Regions from separate parts of the Variovorax defluvii genome, predicted to be linked through region 1. Evidence: predicted binding sites of a transcription regulator. Region 1 holds the regulator's gene; the other holds the start of a gene.

What was found. The regulator sigma-54, encoded in region 1, starts transcription at its own class of promoters, with help from an activator protein. The targets are predictions, from matches to a motif close to TGGCANGNAANCTGCTTT.
Region 2: ABEA07_RS26825 (TorF family putative porin) is a predicted target of sigma-54. The motif match lies at 2,526-2,543, and genes of this name have one in related genera.

Annotation. Positions count from the first base shown of each region.
Region 1 is NZ_BAABGJ010000073.1:32,117-36,407, forward strand. Features, by position in the region: gene ABEA07_RS19915 (YceI family protein) at 1-94, shown strand, start outside; gene ABEA07_RS19920 (YceI family protein) at 139-765, shown strand; gene ABEA07_RS19925 (phospholipase D family protein) at 820-2,424, opposite strand; gene ABEA07_RS19930 (RNA polymerase factor sigma-54) at 2,427-4,022, opposite strand; gene lptB (LPS export ABC transporter ATP-binding protein) at 4,034-4,291, opposite strand, start outside.
Region 2 is NZ_BAABGJ010000081.1:269,970-274,260, reverse strand. Features, by position in the region: gene ABEA07_RS26845 (BRO-N domain-containing protein) at 1-371, shown strand, start outside; gene ABEA07_RS26840 (hypothetical protein) at 520-795, shown strand; gene ABEA07_RS26835 (DUF3800 domain-containing protein) at 958-1,683, opposite strand; partial or broken gene ABEA07_RS26830 (magnesium chelatase domain-containing protein) at 1,753-2,433, opposite strand; gene ABEA07_RS26825 (TorF family putative porin) at 2,588-3,412, shown strand; gene glnK (P-II family nitrogen regulator) at 3,475-3,813, shown strand; gene ABEA07_RS26815 (ammonium transporter) at 3,840-4,291, shown strand, end outside.

The sequences.
Region 1 (4,291 bases):
GGTCGGCGACGGCGAATGGACCGATACCTCGATGGTCGGCGACGAAGTGCAGGTGCGCTTCAAGCTGGTCATGACCGGGCTGCGGCCCCTTTGAATTTCGCCATGCACGCATCCACTGCCATGTCCAAGTCCGCCTCGATGATCAAGCTCGTTGCCGCCGCGGCGCTCGCGGCCGCCGCATCCCTGTCCCTCGCGCAGACCGCGCCCGAGATGGCTGCCGAGCCCGCGGGCGGGCCGGTCAAGGGCGCCAGCTACGTGGTCGACCCGACCCATACCTTCGTGATGTACGAGATGGGCCACTACGGCACCACCACCAACCGCGGCCGATTCAGCACCAAGGACGGCACCATCAAGATCGACGGCAGCGGCCAGGGCGGCAAGATCGACATCACGATGGACATCAGCTCCATCAACACCGGCGTGGACCTGCTCAACCGCCACGTGCTGAGCAAGGACTTCTTCAACGTCGCGGAGTTTCCGCTGGCGCGCTTCGTGGCCGACAAGATCGACTTCAGCGGCGACAAGGTCACCGAGGTCGAAGGCGCGCTCACGCTGATGGGCAAGACCAGGCCCATCAAACTCAAGGCCAACCGCTTCGGCTGCTACATGAGCCCGCTGATCAAGCGCCAGGTCTGCGGCGGCGACTTCGAGACGACGGTGGCGCGCAGCGACTGGGGCATCACCTGGGGCATTCCCTTCGGCTTCGAGGACCGGGTGCGCCTGCTGGTGCAGGTGGAGGCGGTGAACATCACGGGCGGGAGCTGAAGGGCCTGGGCCCGACTGCGCTGGGGCGGTCGCCGTCTGCGGTCACCTCCGCCTTCAGAGCAGGCTCTCCGGCGCGAGCGGCGCGATGAGCTCCAGCATCAGCCGGTCCCACAGTGTCGAATCCGGTTCGCTGGTCAGCACCTGCTCCTCGCCGCCCTCGTCGCTCACCCATTCGATGCGCTCGGTGCCCGGCGCGAAGCGCACCCGGTAGGCGCCCTGCTGCTTGAGGACGTCGATCAGCTTGAGCACCTGCTGCGCCATCTCGCGGCTGAAGATGATCAGGCCGATCTCGGTGTTGTGCACGTCCGAGCGCGGATCGAAGTTCATCGAGCCGACGAAGAGGACCCGGCCGTCGATCACGGCCGACTTGGCGTGCAGCCGCCCGACCTGGGTGCCGAACAGGCCCAGGCGCACGCTGCGGCGGGTGCGCTGCGAGCTCAGCTCGTGAATCTCGGCACCGAGCCGGAGCATGTCGGGCCGGTAGCGCCGGTAGCCGGTGTGGACCACCGGTTCGTCGGTGGCAGCCAGGGAGTTGGTGACCACGCTGATCTTCATGCCGCGCCCGCGCACCTCGCGCATGGCCTCCAGCCCGCCCTTGCCGGGGATCAGGTAGGGCGAGACGATGGTCACGTCGGAGCGGCCGCGGCGGATCTGCTCGATCACGTTGTAGCGGACGCTGTCGACGTCCAGCAGCGGGATGCCGCCGTAGTTCGCCTGCCTTCCGATCACGCGGTCCGGCGAGTCCGCGTAGGCCTCGGCGCGCGTCCAGATGAGGTCCAGCTTGCCGGCCTTGAGGTCCTCCACGATCGGGCTGTAGCCCAGCAGGTCGTTGGGCGCCAAAGGTCGCGGCGCGGGCGTGGTGGCGGGGCCCGTGAGCTCCTCGAAGCGGCGCTGCCGCTGCTCGCGCGGCACGGCGGTGGCGACCACCGTCTCGATGGGCCGCACGTGCTCGCTGTTCCAGTACTGGTCGAACAGGCTGGCCAGGCGCGGGATCAAAGCGCCGGCCACGAAGGTGTCGAGGTCGATGAAGTTGGCGCCGGCCGTCTGCCTGAAGTACTCGTTGCCTATGTTGCGCCCGCCGGCCACCGCCATCGCGCCGTCGGCGATGAAGAGCTTGTTGTGCATGCGCCGGTTGACGCGGGTGAAGTCGAACAGCGACGCGGAGAAGCGCCCGAGCATGCTGCCGCGGCCGGCCGGGAAGGGATTGAAGAGGCGCAGCTCCAGGTTGGGCGTGGCGGCCAGCGCGAGCAGGAGTTCGTCCTCGCCCGAGGTGTAGAGGTCGTCCATCAAGAGGCGCACGCGCACGCCTCGCAGGGCGGCATCGCGCAGGGTGCGCAGGAAGTAGCGGCCCGTCTCGTCGTTGTAGATCTGGTAGTACTGCACGTCCAGCGTGCGCTGCGCCCGGCGCGCCAGCTCCAGGCGCGTGTGGAGCGCGAAGTCGCCGCCGGGCATCAGGCGGAAGCCGCTGAGGTCGGGGTCGGGCTGCGAGGACTGCGCGATGCGGCCCAAGGGCGTGTCGGCGGACGCCGGCAAGGCCTTGGAAGGCGTGCGCTCGAACTCGGCGGGCAGCGTGGCGCAGCCGCCGGCGAAGAAGAGCACCGACATCAGGGCCAGGCCCAGACGCATCCACTGCAGCCACGGACCTGGACGGGCCCCCATCGCTACAGAGCCTTGCGCAGGTTGGCGGGCGCGATGCGCAGCGCCTCGCGGTACTTGGCCACGGTGCGGCGCGCGCACTCGATGCCCTGCTCCTTCAGCATCTCGGAGACCTGGCTGTCGGACAGCGGCTTCCTGGCATCCTCGGCACTGACGAACTGCTTGATCAGCGCCCGCACCGCGGTGCTGGAGGCATTGCCGCCGGTCTCGGTGCCCAGGGCCGAGCCGAAGAAGTACTTGAGCTCGACGGTGCCATAGGGCGTGGCCATGTACTTGGCGGTGGTCACGCGGCTGATGGTGGATTCGTGCAGGCCCAGCTCGTCGGCGATCTCGCGCAGCACCAGCGGCCGCATGGCCAGCTCGCCGTGGACGAAGTAGTTCTTCTGCCGCTCCACGATGGCGTTGGAGACGCGCAGGATGGTGTCGAAGCGTTGCTGGATGTTCTTGATGAACCAGCGCGCCTCCTGCAGCCGCTGCGACAGCGCCTGGCTGCCCTCGCCCTTGTGCGACTTCAGCGCGCCGGCGTAGATGTCGTGCACGCGCAGCCGCGGCATGACCTCCGGGTTGAGCGAGACACGGAACTTCACGTTGCTGCCCTGGCCCACGCGGGTGACGATCACATCCGGGACGATCACGTTGCGCTCCACATCGACGAAGCGGCGTCCGGGCTTGGGCTCGAGCCGGGCGATGAGCTGCAGGGCGGCGCGCACTTCTTCCTCGTTGCTGCGCGTGAGGGTGGCCAGGCGCTTGAAGTCACGCTTGGCGAGCAGTTCCATCGGCTGCTTGCAGATGGCCAGGGCGGTGCGGCGCACCTGAGCCTCTTCTTCGGTCTCGTCCTCGTCCTGCAGCGCGCGCAGCTGGATCGTGAGGCACTCCGCCAGGCTGCGCGCGCCGACGCCGGCCGGCTCCAGGCTCTGCAGCAGGCCCAGCGCAACCTGGAAGTGGTGCACCAGCTGGTCGAACTGGTCGTTGTCGTCGCCGGCCAGGCCCGAGGCCAGGGCCGGGAGGGAGTCTTCCAGGTAGCCGTCATCGTTGAGCGACTCGATCAGGAAGCGCAGCGCGGCGCGGTCGTTCTCTTCGAGGCGCAAGGCCAGCGCCTGGCGGTGCAGGAAGGACTGCAGCGACTCGTGGCTGCTGGCCAGCTCGGTGGCATCGGGGCGCTCGTCGTCACCCTGGCTGCCGCTGTTGCGCGCGGGGGCGTCGCCCCCCCACTCGCTGTCGTCCGGCGCAAAGTCGACGGTGCCGTCGCCGTCCCAGCCGGGTTCGCTGTCGGGTCCCTCGGCGGCAGGCGCGGGCTCGCCTTCGCCGGCCGCGGCGGCGCTTTCCGCCACCGAAGAAACCGCGCCGGGCGTGAACTCGGCCTCGGCCTCGGCCTCGAACTGGCGGTCGTCCTCGCGCACCGGGACGTCGGCAACCTCCAGGCCGAATTCTTCGCGCGGCGCCTCGTCGATGGTGCGTTCGAGGAAAGGGTTTTCGTCGAGCATCTGCTCGACTTCCTGGCTCAGTTCGAGCGTGGAGAGCTGCAGCAGCCGGATCGACTGCTGCAGCTGGGGCGTGAGCGCGAGGTGCTGCGAAACGCGCAGCGAGAGCCCTTGCTTCATGGCGGCGACCTCTACATCCGGAAATGCTCGCCCAGGTAGACGCGCCGTACCTCGGCGTTGTCGACGATCTCCGATGGCGTGCCTTGTGCCAGCACATGCCCGTCGCTGATGATGAAGGCGTGATCGCAGATGCCCAGCGTCTCGCGCACGTTGTGGTCGGTGATGAGCACGCCGATGCCGCGCTCCTTCAGGAAATTGATGATCCGCTGGATCTCGATCACGGCGATGGGGTCGATGCCGGCAAAGGGCTCGTCCAGCAGGATGAAGCG
Region 2 (4,291 bases), on a different contig from region 1:
CCGGCCTGTACTCGCTCATCAGCGGCAGCAAAAAGCCGGAGGCAAAGGCCTTCAAGCGGTGGGTCATGCGAGATGTCCTACCCACCATCCGCAAGCAGGGTGCCTACATCCAAGGCGCCGACAAGCTCAGCCCCGCCGCCCAGGAAGCCCTCTACAAGGGCATAAGGGGCCTCCTTGGGGAAGCCATTCGGCGGCACGACAAGGAGACCGAGCACGACCATTACCGATCCTTCACACGGCAGCGGGAGTTGTCCCGCCTGTCCGCTGAGAAGATCGCCCGGGAGATGGGCCTTTCTGTCGAAGCGATTGTGGTGGCAACGTCGAACGGCGTTGATGCGGGGATGGCGATCCTAATGAAGATCGGGCGCTAACTGGAGCGGGGTCGCTGTGGCGGCGGCCTCATATTCGTTTCACATTGTGAGATGCCCGTGAGAGTATCTGTCGAGTACCGCGCAGCCGCCGGCCCCCTCTTGCGCGAGCCCCTATGATCCCCTCCCGGCCGCCCTCAGGAGCCCCTCCATGCCCGCTACGCCTCACGAGTTCGCAGCGCTTACGGCCGCTTTCGAGAAAGCTCACTCGCGTCCCGCTCGGGCACTTGCTGAATTGCTCCTCGTGGGCAACGTGGCGCTTGAAGGACATGACTCCCTCGATGGTCCCATCGGGGACGCCTTTGAGGAGTTCGTGGTGAACTGCGCGGAGCAGCATGGCGTCTCACTGGCTGACTTCAAAGCGGCAGTGACGGCGCTAGGAAACCTGAGGGCGACGCTTGACGAACTCGATCAGTTGCCCGAGTAGCCTCCTTGCCCCGGTCGGCCAGGAGCAACAAGCCCGTCAGGGTTTTCCAGCGAACCGTAAGGCTGCAAGATGTTAAGCTCGCCTCGACTTCTAGTGGCCGAAACCTCTACCCAAGGTTGAGGGCGCGACAAGCGTCGTGGCGCGAGCCTAGGCCCCTAGAACTCACCCTTTTCCGAAGCGAAACGGCCAAACCGCAAAACGCCGTGCTGCCGCCGAGTTCAGCCGGTGCGGAGCTTCGTTCTGAAGTGCCCGCCTCACAATGTGTTCCCCCAAGGCGATCTTATGTGGTGCGCAGCCCGGAACCTTGTCATGCAGGTTCCGTTTGAACCCCACTGTGCCCACCAACAGATCGTTCAGTTGAATCAGGTCGCATCCTTTTGAATCACGAAAGTGGAGCCGCTTGAAGGGTTGCCCATTGATGCCCCACTTCGCCAAGTCACTGTTGAGCATGGGCCGCATTTGCTCGGGGTTGTGCTTCGTGGTCCTGTCGTCCAAGTACACGTGAAGGTCGTGACTACGACCATAGCGGCGGCCGAATTTGTGAAGCATCAACTGATAGATGAGCTTGTTGAAGCCGAGGTCCCGTTGTCCACCGTTGTACTTGTGATGGTTGAAGGTGAACGTGTCCACGTATAGAGCGCAGAAGTGCATCTCGTCGGCTGCGCTCGCATCAAAGAACACGTCTACGTATTCACGGTAGAAGTCCAACTTGCTCTTGCTCACCTTCGTCCACTTGACCTCCCCGAAGGTCTGATGCCGGTCCCTAACCGCCTTGATTCGTCGCAGCACGTCCGGCACCAGTGCGCTATTCAACGTGACGCCGCCAAGGGCCATGTATCGGTGATCGTTCGCGCAACTCTCGTCTGCATAGACGTGAAAGGTACTCATGGCCTTGAATTGTCGATGAGTGCCGGACGTTGGCAATAAACAACACCTTCTCAATGGGTCTTTGGTTCATATTATGAGCAGACTGTGGCCGCCCGCCGCGGCGATCTCCAGGGCGCGCTTGGCGGCGGCGTGGCCCTTGATCTCGGCCAGATCCGGCTGCGCCAGGGCCGGCGCCGCCGGCGCGGGGCGGACGCGCGCCCACCCGTCGTTCTCCGGCGCGGGCGCGTCCGGCAAAGGGAGAAAGCGGCGCACCACATCGAGCAGGTGCTGCGCACCGTAGATTTCCGTGTCCGGCACCAGCGCCGCCTCCTGCGCGCTCTCGGCCGGAAGCACCAGCCGGACCGCGGACGGCTTCCCGCGCAGGGCCAGCGCCATCGCCAGCGCACCACGCACAGGCCGCAAATGCCCTGAAAGCGAGAGTTCCCCGGCGAACTCGTGCCCCGCCAGCCGCGGCGCCTCGATCTGCCCGCTGGCCGCCAGGATGCCCAGCGCGATGGGCAGATCGAAGCGCCCCGAGTCCTTGGGCAGGTCGGCCGGGGCCAGGTTGACCGTGATCCGCTTGTTGCTGGGGAATTCCAGGCCGGCATTCTGGATGGCCGAACGCACCCGCTCCCGTGCCTCCTTGACCTCCACATCCGCCAATCCGACCAGCGTGAAGCTGGGCAGACCGTTGGCCAGATGCACCTCAACCGTGACATTGGCGGCCTCCAGGCCGATCAAGGCGCGGCTTTGCACCAAAGACAGACTCATTTCACTCCCTTTCACCAGGATGGTGCGCCCATCCTTTGTTCATGACGCGGTCATGCACCTTCTCAGGCGCCGCTGCCGCGGATTTAACCATTTGGCACGCTCCCTGCTTTGCAACGGTATCCAACCATTTCAAAACCGACCGAGGAGTCTCTCGATGATGCACCGCCGAATCGCCTCTGCCCTGGCCGTTGCTGCCTTGGGCGCCCTGCCCATGCTGGCAAGCGCCCAACTGACGGGCAACGTGGCGCTGACCTCCAACTACAAGTTCCGCGGCCAGGACCAGGACGTGCTCGGCTCCAACGACTTCGCCAAGACCAAGAGCTTCAAGCCGGCCATCCAGGGCGGCTTCGACTATGCCTTCGGAGAAACGGGCTTCTACATCGGCAACTGGAACTCCAGCGTCAACTGGCTCAATGGAAACTCCATCGAAAGCGACATCTACGGCGGCTACAAGTTCAAGGCCGGCCCCTTCGACATGGACGTGGGCGCCCTGACCTACATCTACCCGGGCAACTCCCGCGGCAACACCACCGAGCTGTACGGCGCGGCCACCTGGGCCGACGAGGCGGTGGGCGCCTTCACCCTGAAGTACTCTCACACCGTCTCCAAGGACTACTTCAACTACGCCGGCCACAAGGACGGCTCGGGCCTGAAAGGGCGGAACACCGGCTACCTGAACCTGAGCTACACCAAGGAGATCGTGCCCAAGGTGACGCTGAAGGCGGCGCTGGGCTACACGCGCATGAGCAGCGACATCCGCAGCCTGGGCTACAGGAGCTACGTGGACTACAACGTGGGCGCCTCCTACGACTTCGGCAACGGCCTGTCGCTGGCCGGCTCGGTGCAGGGCGCCAACAAGAAGAGCTCGTACCTGCTGGTGGCCGACCCGGGCATCGACCTGGGCTTCGGACCGATCGGCCAGCGCACCTGGTCGCCCAACAAGGCGCGCTTCATCGTCACGCTGACCAAGACGCTCTGAAGAAGCGCGCGGTCCATCATCCATCCTGAGGAGCAACACATGAGATCGACGGGGGAACCATCATGAAGCTGGTCACAGCCATCATCAAACCTTTCAAGCTCGACGAGGTGCGCGAGGCGCTGTCCGCCATCGGCGTGCAGGGCATCACCGTGACCGAGGTCAAGGGCTTCGGCCGCCAGAAGGGCCACACCGAGCTGTACCGCGGCGCGGAGTACGTGGTCGACTTCCTGCCCAAGGTCAAGATCGAGGCCGCCGTGGCCGACGACCTGGTCGAGCGCGTGATCGAGGCGGTCGAGGCCGCCGCGCGCACCGGCAAGATCGGCGACGGCAAGATCTTCGTCTACGACCTGGAGCAGGTCGTGCGCATCCGCACCGGCGAGACGGGCCGCGAGGCGCTTTGATCCGAGGTACGAAAGAAAACACGCAAATGAAAAAATTCCTCGCCTCCCTGGCCCTCGGCCTGAGCCTGATGGCAGCCGGCACGGCCGGCTTCGCCCAGACTCCGCCCGCGTCGGCCGAAGCACCGGCGGCCACCGCCCCTGCCGCGGCATCGCCCACCGCGCCGGCCGACGCGGCGGCGGCGCCCGCTCCCGCCACGGCCGCTGCCGCCGCCGCGGCGCCCGCGCCCTCGTTCAACAAGGGCGACACCGGCTGGATGCTGCTGTCGACGCTGCTGGTCATCATGATGACGATCCCTGGCCTGGCCCTGTTCTACGGCGGCCTGGTGCGCAGCAAGAACATGCTGTCGGTGCTGATGCAGGTCATGGTCACCTTCTCGATGATCGTGGTGCTGTGGCTGGTCTACGGCTACAGCCTGGCCTTCACCGAAGGCAACGCCTTCATCGGCGGCTTCGATCGCCTGTTCATGAAGGGCATCTT